Regions from separate parts of the Nitrospira sp. Ecomares 2.1 genome, predicted to be linked through region 2. Evidence: riboswitches for the same ligand, from Rfam matches in the RefSeq annotation. Region 2 holds a riboswitch; the other holds the start of a gene.
The links. Region 2 has a riboswitch for cyclic di-GMP ahead of ACWHYD_RS05580 (InlB B-repeat-containing protein). Riboswitches for the same ligand answer to the same signal wherever they lie in the genome.
Positions count from the first base shown of each region.

Region 1: another riboswitch for cyclic di-GMP. It lies ahead of ACWHYD_RS15095 (fibronectin type III domain-containing protein); the one in region 2 lies ahead of ACWHYD_RS05580 (InlB B-repeat-containing protein).

Region 1 covers NZ_OZ224219.1:3,417,875-3,423,766, reverse strand. Annotated here, with positions in the region: gene ACWHYD_RS15110 (hypothetical protein) at 1-114, shown strand, start outside; gene ACWHYD_RS15105 (FG-GAP-like repeat-containing protein) at 143-2,023, shown strand; gene ACWHYD_RS15100 (hypothetical protein) at 2,297-2,551, shown strand; cyclic di-GMP riboswitch class I at 3,154-3,243, shown strand; gene ACWHYD_RS15095 (fibronectin type III domain-containing protein) at 3,320-3,721, shown strand; gene ACWHYD_RS15090 (outer membrane beta-barrel protein) at 4,714-5,862, shown strand.
Region 2 covers NZ_OZ224219.1:1,263,905-1,269,796, reverse strand. Annotated here, with positions in the region: gene ACWHYD_RS05585 (FG-GAP-like repeat-containing protein) at 1-1,796, shown strand, start outside; cyclic di-GMP riboswitch class I at 2,536-2,617, shown strand; gene ACWHYD_RS05580 (InlB B-repeat-containing protein) at 2,685-3,590, shown strand; gene ACWHYD_RS05575 (cupin domain-containing protein) at 4,206-4,571, shown strand; gene ACWHYD_RS05570 (hypothetical protein) at 4,681-5,220, opposite strand; gene ACWHYD_RS05565 (DUF488 family protein, N3 subclade) at 5,450-5,892, shown strand, end outside.

The DNA of each region.
Region 1 (5,892 bases), 2.2 Mb from region 2:
GGAACAATGGTCAATGTTGAAGGCCGGTTTCAGTCAATTTTAAAGGTGCCAGATGGCGCTGACCATGCGATTCATCACCATGAATCTGTGGATTTACAGTCCTTGAAACCCTAAAAAATTTCCAAGGCTACCATTTCGGTTCATGAATGACCCTAATGCCAATATGCTGAGAGGTCCCTCTCAGTTGCCGATATCCTTCAGCCTGTGTGTGGCTGGGTTTCTGGTTGTCTTACTCTTTTGGGGCCTTGGCCTCTTGGCCGAGACCGACGCAGCCACCATTGTTATTGTGAATAAAGATAGCCCTGGTGAGGGATTTAACGATCCTGCCCCTTTTACCCCAGTGGGTGGGAATACCGCGATAACGCTTGGGCAGGCGAGGTTGAAAGCCTTTGAGTATGCGGCAAATATTTTAGCGCAGGGATTGGTGAGTACGGTGGGCATTCGAGTCGATGCTCGAATTGATTCCTTAGGAGCAGGAATCCTGGGATCGGCTGGCCCTAATACCGTCCATCGGAATTTCCCCAATGCTCCGGTGGCGAATACCTGGTATGTTCAATCCTTGGCAAATAAATTTGCAGAACAGGACCTGGATCTGACTACCAGTGATATAAGTGCCACCTTCAGTGCAAATTTCACGAATTGGTATTTTGGGCTGGATGCCAACCCCCCAGCGGGACAATTTGATTTTGTCACCGTGGTACTTCATGAAATTATCCATGGCCTTGGGTTTTTGTCATTGGTCGACGCCCTGACTGGAGAGACATTCCTTGGAGGCAATGATGCTTTTATGCGCTGGTTAGAGCATCATGGAGCCAGCCCGGCCGATTATCTTTCAATGACCGACCTGCAACGGCAATCTGCGAATGTTTCTTGGCAGAATCTTCATTTTGTTGGTGCCAATCTTCAAGGGGCATCTGGGACATTGACGGCCGGACGAACAAACACACATGTGCAAATGTATGCCCCGAACCCGGTTGAATTGGGTTCCTCGGTGTCTCATTTCACGAACACGATTAAGCCAGACCAGCTTATGGAGCCTGGAATAGCTTCCGGAAGGGCGATTCATGATCTCGGGTTGGCTCAACCTCTGTTGCAGGATTTAGGATGGGTATTTGAAGCTGACGTGAGTTTTCCAATTCGAAATGATGTCAACGGGGACGAAAAGGCAGACCTCGTCTGGCGCAATACCAGCACGTGGGCTGTTGCGATTTGGTTGATGAACGGTCCTACGATTGCTTCCTCCGGTTCATTGGGCGTGGTGTCGTCGAAGTGGCAGGTTGCCGGTATCGGAGATGTCAATGAGGATGGGAAAGCAGATGTGATCTGGCGCCACAGCGATACCGGAACGGTAGCGGTGTGGCTGATGAATGGTCTCACTGTCATGTCGGTGGGTTTTCCGGGTAGTGTCTCTCTGGATTGGCAAATCGCGAGTGTGGGTGATGTTAACGGCGATGGGAGGGCAGACGTCGTTTGGCTAAACACGAGTAGTGGAGAAGTGACGATTTGGTTAATGAGCGGCTCCACGATTGCTTCTTCCGGCCACTTGGGTGCGGTGCCGTTGGAGTGGAAAATGGCCGGAATGGGAGATATGAATGCCGATGGAAAAGCGGATCTTATATGGAGGAATACCCTTACCGGCGCAGTGGAAACGTGGCTAATGCAGGGGCTCACGGTCCTGTCAATAGGTTTCACCGGTGGGGTCTCCACGGATTGGCAGATTGCGGGGGTGGGTGATGTGAATGATGACGGGATGGGGGATTTGGTTTGGCGCAAAACGAGTAACGGGGAGGTTGCAATTTGGTTAATGAATGGAGTGACTCTCAGTTCGCCGGGGTTTTTTGGCGTGGTCCCTCAGGGGTGGGAGATTGCTAACACCAGTGATGTCAATGGGGATGGGCGCGCAGATATTATTTGGCGTAATAAGCAGACGGGTACGGTGGCGGTGTGGATAATGAATGGGCTCGCAATCACGTCGATAGGCTTTCCGGGAAGTGCCTCAACCAACTGGAAAATTCAGCATTAGGTGAATTGTATAAGGAGGTTTACAACCCTGTGTCCTAGCCAAACTAAAGTGATGAACATAAAGGGTCTTCTCCTAATGTAGGCTCGTTCAAGTGCGAGAGGCACATGACCAGGGGTTTGGGTAGCCGTTTTGGATGTGAGGCCTGGAAAAGTTTACTCAAGGAGACCCTGTCTTTGGCAGGTTGCTCTGTTTCTATACGGTCAAATTGTGTTGAGCCATTTTTCATTGAGATTATTTTAACTGGGGATGCATGCTTTGTATGGGAGCGTGAATATGCTGATGGTCAATGTGAAATGGTGGTGGGCAGCTATGCTTGGAGGCAGCATTTTGCTTGCAGTACCTGGGCATTCCGAAATTAGTGCGATTATGGGCGATGTGATTGGGCACTTTTTTTCTGCGCTGATCTTAGCGATTGTGCCGATTCTGGGATATCGTCTTTTTTATCATCGAATCGGTGAGAATGAAATCACATATATTTTTGGTGCTGCCTGGGTCTACCTTGTTATATCGCAATTGTTTGGATGGTGAGGGAAATTTCAACTTCAAACCCTCGATTATAGACATTCCCTTGGATTTAAGGCTTGGTCTACCCATTCTAAATCAAAAAATAGGGGAGAGGATCATAGAACGGTTGAAGTTCATTAATGTGGTAGATTCCCACACTCCAGAGGTGGAATGCTTGGTGGTACCCCTGGGCAGAGCGATGCGTTGGAAGGGTTCGCTCGCTCTCTGTGGGATGTCCGTACAAAAGCTTTATTTTGATCCCAGCGAATGAAGGAAAACTAACAGACATGTCCATGTTTGGTAATTGTAACGCACCTGGTAGTTTCTTGAGAAAGGAATTTCTTTCTTCACTGAATCCTTATGGACCGAGCCATGTGGAGATTTTCAATGACTGGCCAAACTTCTTGGATTTCGGACTGGGCAATATTAGGTTAGAGGTTCGTTAGATTATTGCGTCTGTTCAATCATAGTATTGAGTCATGAATCATACTATTCATTTTCCTTATTTTTTGTGATTAAGGTTCGGGCGATTTCATAAATTCTTGAGAAATTGACAGTTCCCTCCCCTAGCATTTAAGGATCTGGCAAATGTTCCGATGAAGCATCCAGTATTAAAAACGGTCATAACCTGAAAAAGGCAAACCATCTGAAAGGGTGGGACGCAAAGCCATGGGCCTACTTCTTGGAGTTCAAGATAAGGTTGCCAGGTTGCCAGGCAAGTCACAGAGTCTCCTTGATCAAAAGCGACGTGGCTTCGCTCGGCATGACTCACATGCATAAAGGAGATCTCGTATGGCAGACGATCAAGGTTTCTCTCGAGTAGGTGTTCCCCGTCCCAATTCTTCTCGATTCGCGTTTAGTTTATTATGGGCCATTGTCATTTTTCTCTGCTTCTCCCACTCCAATGCATTGGCGGGAGAAGTCACCCTAGCCTGGAATCCTCCTTCCGCTGAATATGGAGGATTTATCATAGCCTACGGGACTTCAAGCGGCAGTTATTCCCAGACTCAAGATGTCGGATCCCAAGCCATCTATACCTTAACAAGCCTGATTCCCGGTCAAACGTATTATATTGCGGTCAAGGCATACGACCGGAATCGGAAAATCGAAAGTCCCTATTCGAACCAGGTCAGTGTAACTGTGCCGATTGTTGCGGCACGTCCTGCTCCTCCTAGGAATGTCCAAGTTTATTGAAATTTAACATCGTCATCTGCGACAAATATTTACTGGGAGTTTGTATTGGTAGACAGGTCGCATCCCGGAAATGTGGTTAGCTGAATTCTCTTGGGTCTTGTACGGTGAGATCCGTCATAATGAAGACGCCTACTTCCGGGGCAATTTGCAGAACGAGGATGTACTGCAAAGGTCGCATTTAAAAATAATTTTCCTCAGGCGATATGGCGTTATTTATAAGGATGGATTATCGGACGGAGACGATCACATGAAATCTCATAAGTATTCTTCAATTTTTTCAAATCTCACTTCGTCGGATTTTTGCTAACCCTCCCCAAGTAACTTTACGGGAAATCCGGCATCCGTGCCGGATTTCACCAATTCAAATTTCATAAAATAGTTTGCTCCGCTTCGCAATCGTTGTTAATCTTCTCCATTGGGCTTCGACAGACGTGGTTTCCTGGAATTTGACTGTACGTCGTGCGGTATTATCTGTTCCCCCCCCCCTGGATCGACTTTATCCGATAATTTTGGTAATCATCCCATTGCAAGAAAAATTTCCTAGAAGGAAAATATTCTCATACAAAAATCGATGACTGTTTCTTCTGTCGGTTCCTATGGTAAGGTCCGTTCCTTATCGGAGCACTCATTTTGTAATTGACTTAACAAGGGGATGAGGGCACCATATTTAAATGTGATTAAGCTCCACTATTTTCGAATCCTCTTCTGAATCTACCCGGATATTTGAATTGATTAGTGAGTATGGTTATTTGATGATTAATTGCGTATGGCCAAAAACAAGAGCGCTGTGTCTTTTCCCATTTTGCACGATGCGTGAGCGGAAATGGGGTCTTGTTCTTTTTCTAACATGTCTCATTTTTTGTGAGGTTTTTGTCCCGGGCACGGTGAAGGCTCAATCCTTTTCTGATATGGGACTATTTTATTTCACTGGGTCTCACCGACCTATCCAAAATCGGAGCGGGCTTTTTCGTGAATATCTGACGGGAAATGGTATGGGGGATGGTCTCAAAGCCGGTCCGGTTCAGCTCCATCCGTTTTTAGGTGTATCGGAAGTGTTTACAGACAATGTGTTTAAGAGAGACACAAACACGAAAAGTGACTTTCTTACGACCATCGCACCAGGGATTCAGGCGTTCATGCCGTTTGGTGGAGGTAAGCATTCCGTTCTTCTTGACTACCGCGCTGCCCAATTTCTCTACAAAAAATTCACCGACAATAATGCTTTGGCTCAAGATGCTCTTGGCCATGTAAGCTTGAATTATCCTGGTGGGTTAGCAATAGACTTGCAAGGAGGCCATTTAGAAGGGTTTGACCCGAGAGGGTCGGAGGTGGATACTCAACAAAAGGATATTACCAAGTGGAATGTGAATCAGTTTTTAGGCCAAATTGAATTCACGGGGCAAAAGGCAGGTATCCGTCTTCGCACGTATTTTGATGATTTAAATTACACAAACAATGGTCAGGATGCCCCGCGGGACCGGACCCGTGCTGGGGCCAATCTCAGTGTATCTGTAAGTGTAACCCACTCAACTCGAGCCCTTCTTGGCGTTCGAATGGTCAACAATGATTATAATACGAATACGCAGCAGAATAGTTTCGGTTACGGGGCGTATACGGGCTTCAGTATAGCCCCTACCCGCCAGTTATCGGGAGAACTCAATGTAGGGTACCAGGTTTTGAATTTTGACCATGCGGCTATCGATGAAAACTCCGCCCGTGGCCAAGCTCTTCTTGCAAAGGGTTTAAGCTTAGGATCGGCGCAGCGGACCTTCTTTTACATGCGAGGAAATTTGGATTGGAACCCTACGTCTCGGTTAAGTTTTCGTCTCCGCCCCTTTTCAACAATTAATCAGTCAGCGGTTCAGAATACTTCCACGTATAAGCGAATTGGCGTTGACGTTTATGGGAAACAGTCATTTACGGACCGGTTTGCCCTGCGTGGAAATTTTTACTACGCCAACGATAATTTTGATACCAATAGAACGGATGATCGATTTCGTTTGCGGATAGGACCGGAATATCGTACGGTTAAATGGTTGGGATTTCGTTTAGATTATATTTTCGAGAAGAGAACCTCAAACATCGACAATTTTGATTTCAATAGTAATACGATCATGCTTTCAATCCAAGGGATTATCTAGTAAAACAGAATGCACCCTTAATCCGCCCCA
Region 2 (5,892 bases):
AAGGTTCCTATCACACCACGAAAAATGCCGGCCTCACCCCATCGCACATATTTCAGAACCTGCCGGAAGGGATCACCTATTATTTTACGGTTACGGCCTATGATCAATCAGGAAATATCAGCGAACCATCGAAGGAAGTGGCCATAGCTCTTCCGACACAGGGTGGAAATGTCCCACCTCCCGATACCACGCCCCCCACGATTGTCCTCATGAGCCCGCAAAATTCCGCGTCCCTAAGCGGCACCGTTACTGTATCCGCCACCGCCTCAGATAACATTGGTGTGGTGGGTGTCCAATTCAAACTCAATGGAAACAATCTGGGGCCAGAAGATACCACCAACCCATTTTCGTCATCCTGGAACACAACAGCCGTCTCGAATGGCTCTTACACCCTCAGCGCCACAGCCCGCGATGCCGCAGGCAATACGACAACCTCTGTGCCGGTGACCGTCACGGTATCCAAGGGAACCTCGCCTGGATTAACTATTTCCAATCTGACCGTCGCCAGCAGGCAATCATATGTCGTGCCCGCAGCAGGCCTTCAAGCCAGGGGCGTGGTGTATATTGACCGCTCCTTTACGTTTACTACAGTACCTGCAATCGTCGAGGGAGCTGCATTTATCCAGACTGCCAATAATGACAAAGCAGCTACGAACAACGGATTCCTCAGCTTCCATGTGAATCAACCAGTAACGGTCTATGTCGCCCATGACGTTCGTGTTACCTCCAAACCGTCTTGGTTGAGGACCTTTACTGATACGGGTAATGACCTTGGTACATCGGACACCACCCTCCACCTTTTTGCTCGGGCATTCCCCGTAGGGACCATTACCCTTGGTGGCAATGCCGGTAGTGATTTGAGCATGTATTCCGTCATCGTCCAACGACAGAACTCGAATCAAAGGACCCCCAAAAATCACGATCTGGATGGGGACGGGAAAGCCGACCTCATCTGGCGACATACAAAGACCGGCGAGGTTGCCGGATGGCTGCTCAATGGGACGAGTGTCGCAACATTGGGAATTCTGGGCCATTTACCCATGGAATGGGCCATGAGTGGAGTGGGCGATTTGAATGGGGATGGCAAGGCAGACCTTGTGTGGCGCAATAACACCAGCGGCGCAGTTGCCGTATGGCTGATGGACGGATTGACCATCACCTCGGCAGACTTTCTCGGCTCCGTTTCCACGAGTTGGGCCATTCAAGCCATTGACGATATGAATGGTGACGGCAAGGCCGACCTTCTCTGGCGCAACACCACTGATGGCAACACCGCGATATGGCTTATGAATGGGAAGGCGGTTGTTTCTACTGGTTTTCCAGCTGGTGTCTCATTAGGGTGGCAAATCGCCGGAGTGGGCGATGTGAATGGTGATGGTAAAGCCGATGTCATTTGGCGTCATGACACCAGCAGCACGGTGGCCATTTGGCTGATGAACGGCTTAACCATCAATTCCACCGGCTTTCCAGGCAGCGTCCCGACCGCTTGGGGAATCCATGCCGTCGGGGATGCCAATGGCGATGGCAAAGCCGATCTTGTCTGGCGCAACACCACAGACGGCAATACCGCGATATGGCTCATGAATGGAACAGCGATTGCCTCTTCCGGCTTCCCGGGGGCAGTATCGGTGGCATGGCAGATAGCAGGAGCGAACGATGTGAATGGTGATGGTAACGCCGATCTTATCTGGCGGAACCGCAGCAATGGAGGTGTGGCGGTATGGCTGATGAACGGCTTGACCATCGCATCGACGGGTTTTCCCGGGACCACTTCCACAGAATGGGAAATTCGGTAGTACGAAAGTTACGGTACAAGAATGACTACGCTACATGGTCTCGCGCACAACTTGGGATATGAAATCTTGGAAATTTCCAAACAGGGAGGACGGGCTAAGCCTTTACTTCATATGATCCGGCAATAATAATGATAATGTAACTGCCGATCCGACAAAACAGCACGTTGGGCACTCTCACAAACTACAACCAGGTTTACCCGGTCCTCATCTCAAACACCCCTCTCCCATTCTTTAACCCGCGGCCCCGGCTTCTACATAATTTGCAGACTTCCAATTCCATCTTAGCCGTGGAACGCGACCATCTCGAGCACATCGGGAAATCGGTCCTACTACATCATGCACGACATGGAAAACCGGGATTCAATCTTTTCTCAAGCTTGTCATTTGTTCTAGCCCTTAGTAGAAATCGCCCTGACAGACATTCCCTTTCCCCCGATGGCAAGCCCGGATGCAATTATTTATCCGAATATATTTTCTCGTTTATCCAAGAGAGATACCAATCCCACATTGCGCTACCATTCCAAATGAAGAATGGGACCCATTTTTTTGCCTCAACTCCATTTACGTTCCGTTGTTTTTGAGATTTTTTCTCATAAACTTTTTGTACTCCCTTAAACTCTGCTCTTTCTAAAGTTTTTCCTTACAGATCCGATATAGTTCGGCAGACCGTTTGGAGGTCTAAGTTACAAACCAAAGAAACAGACAGTCGAAAGAAAGTCCACCATTTCATGAAATCCTCTTCCCGAAACGGCACACCTACTGTGAAGTAGGGTCGCAAAGTCAGGAGTCAGGATCCAACGCCTGATCGTCCGACTACCGAAGGAAGTCGTCATTCGCAGGGGGAGGAGAGGATGAGGACTTCGGTCCGAATACCACAAGGAGTCGAATATGCTCCGCCACATGATCCCCCTGAATTTCACCAAAAAAAATATTGCCGGTCTTGCATTCTTTTTCATCGGATTATGCACTAACCCCGCTTCCTCGGCATCTTCCATCCAACTAATCTGGGACGCAAATCCGGAACCCGATTTGATGGGATATAATGTGTATATGGGCACATCCCAAGGCTCCTATCACACCACAAAAATTACCGGACCCAATCCTTCCTACGTGTTCCAGAACCTGCCGCAGGGAATCACCTATTATTTCGCGGTCACTGCATTTGATCAGACAAAAAACGAAAGCCTCCCCTCGGAAGAGGTGAGTATAAAAATTCCCGATACCATATCGCCGACAATGCCTGGAAATCTCACGTTGAATTCAGCATCAAATATCCAGGTGGCCTTTTCATGGACAGCCTCTACCGATAATGTCGGAGTAACCGGATATGATGTGACCAGGAATAATGTGGTTATCGGGCAACCCGGCACTAATGCTTTTGTGGATAAAACGACCAGTCCGGGAATGACCTATCACTATACTGTTAAAGCCCGGGATGCCGACGGGAATGTGTCCGCATCGTCTGCTCCCCTACAGGTCACTACTGCCAAGGGAATAGCTCAACTGGAGGTGTTCGTCAGCGGCAGTGGATCCGTTGTTTCGACTCCTAACGGAATTAATTGCCCGAGACGAAGTTGCTTAGCCAGCTACCCACAGCAATCCGTGGTGACATTGACCCCTCAACCAGAAAAGGGCTGGACATTTTCGGGATGGTCCGGCAGTTGTACCGGAACGGCAACATGTTCCTTAACCTTCACAAACAATAGGACCGTTAACGCTAATTTCACAAAGGTTACCAAGGCCAGATCGGTTAAAGACTCTAGAAATATTGGAAGACAAAGGCGAACGAGATAACGCACAAGCTTCTCCATTCCCTGGGTGCCCATGCACGGTTATAGACTTAGAGATATTGGCGGTGGCATTAAACTAGCCCTTTGACGGTGGCAAATAGCCAACCGATGGATTCAAAATTGATGGGTCCGTTCCCGAATGCCAGAAGAGATCTCAGCCGATTTAACAAACCAGACGCCCCAGCGCTGATGGCAGATAATAGATGAGTAATCCAATCCAACCAGCAACTACCTTTTGAATGTTTTCCGAAAACCGACTTCTCCTTCAGAAAAGTCCCGCAATAGCCCATTGGTGTTTTCTTTCATGCCGTTCGCCAAGGCCTCATACCCATTCCCAACCGATTTCTAAAGCCTAAAGGCAGGAACCAATCGCTTGAACTAAACAACTTTGAATTCGGTCTCGTCCTTGTTCTTGCTGCTCGAAGGTATCTGAGGCTATTCTAAATTTGACACTGATCGGACAAGCCGTTATGCCATATAAGGACTTCAAAAGTTTTTCCTGAGAGAATACAATGGAGATCTGTCAGGCCAGCAGGCCTGGCATAAAAATTTAACGAAGGCAAGCATTCACCCAGTCAATGCACGCTTAAATTCACGAAGAGGAGGTCAACGAGACGGTATGGCTAAACTGATCGAGCAACCCACAAGGATTAAACCTGCAGGGAACAAACCCAAACTCATCGACGAATACATCGGACGGGTGAATTGCGAAACAGACCAAATCAGCATCGCGCGCATGCAAAGTCCTTCCGGCTGGGAAGAGCCTGGGCAGACGCCTGAATTTGATGAATATACCCTGGTCCTTTCCGGGCAACTACGGGTGGAAACCAAAGAAGGGATAATTGAGGTGAATACCGGACAGGCGGTCATCGCCTATCGCAATGAATGGGTGCGGTACAGCACCCCCGGTCCTGAGGGGGCGGAGTATATCGCGGTATGTCTCCAGGCATTTTCCCCGGAGACGGTACATCGCGATACGGATTGAAACGGGTTTCCATGAAAGCACTTAGCAGAGAGCCGGGACTAACCGCCGCTAAAATCCTTCGCGCACATGGCAACCGCAGATGCCAAACTCAGGCTAAAGATGTTGATGCTTACGGATGATGATGGTGGCCCCCGCCAAACCGGAAATTATAGCCGAATGCCTGAGGCCCATAACCCCAATATCCAGGGCCATCGCCATAATAGCGTGGATAACCCCAGGGAGGTTGGAGATAGGTGCCGATAGGCGGAAACTGGGCATAGTCATAGGAAAAACCATAGGAGTACGCGTAGGGAGAAACATAAGGCGGCCGATAACGGGAATTCTGCTTAGAGTTCTGAGCTTTGCTCAGGGCTAACGCTTCCTGACGATCTAATTTCTCTTTGAGCTGATTGATTATCCCCTCCTGTGCCTTCAATTTTTCTGCCAACTGGTCGATTTTTTCTTGTTGAAGCTCCCTCAACGTGGTCACGCATCGGTCTTGAGCATCTCCAGAATATCCGGAACATTCCCAAGGAATAGTGGTAGCTTCTGCGAAGGCCTGGGGATCATTCAAAGACAACCCTACCCCGACTCCACAAATTAGCACCCATCCGATCCAACGGCTTAACCGGGAGGTCTTTGACGGGAACTGCTTCATGATTGTGTTCATGTCCTCCTCCTAATTGAAGGCATATAAGATTTTATCATGGCTTTGCGTGGTCCTACAAACGAGAGGCCTTCAGACTAATAAAGACCTGAAGAGTCATGAAGTCCCGAATGATCCATTGACACCTTTTTCCGGAATTCGTAGCATTCACCCCATTCCCCTTGCACAGAGGTTTTCATTCTTTAAGGCCAGGGCACGAAGACGTTACTCCCCAAAAGGACATTGATTTCGCATGGGACGCACCACACGGTTACAGACTCAAAAACCCATCCGTTGTGGGTGGGTGGGCACGAAATCGCACTTCATTCCCTATCATGATGAAGAATGGGGAATCCCCGTCCACGAAGACCACCGCCACTTTGAAATGCTGACATTGGAAGGGGCGCAGGCTGGCCTATCCTGGTCAACCATTCTGCTTCGTCGTGAAGGGTATCGTCGGGCGTTTGCCGCATTCGACCCCGAAAAAGTCGCACGCTTCGATTCCAGAAAAATCGCGGTGCTCCTTCAAGATACCGGGATCATTCGGAATCGCCTCAAAATTGAATCGACCGTCACAAACGCCAAAGCCTTTCTCACCATTCAGGAAACGTTTGGGTCGTTTGATCAGTACATCTGGGATTTTGTGGGAGGTGCGCCAATAATCAATGACTGGAAAGCAATGGCACAGGTTCCAGC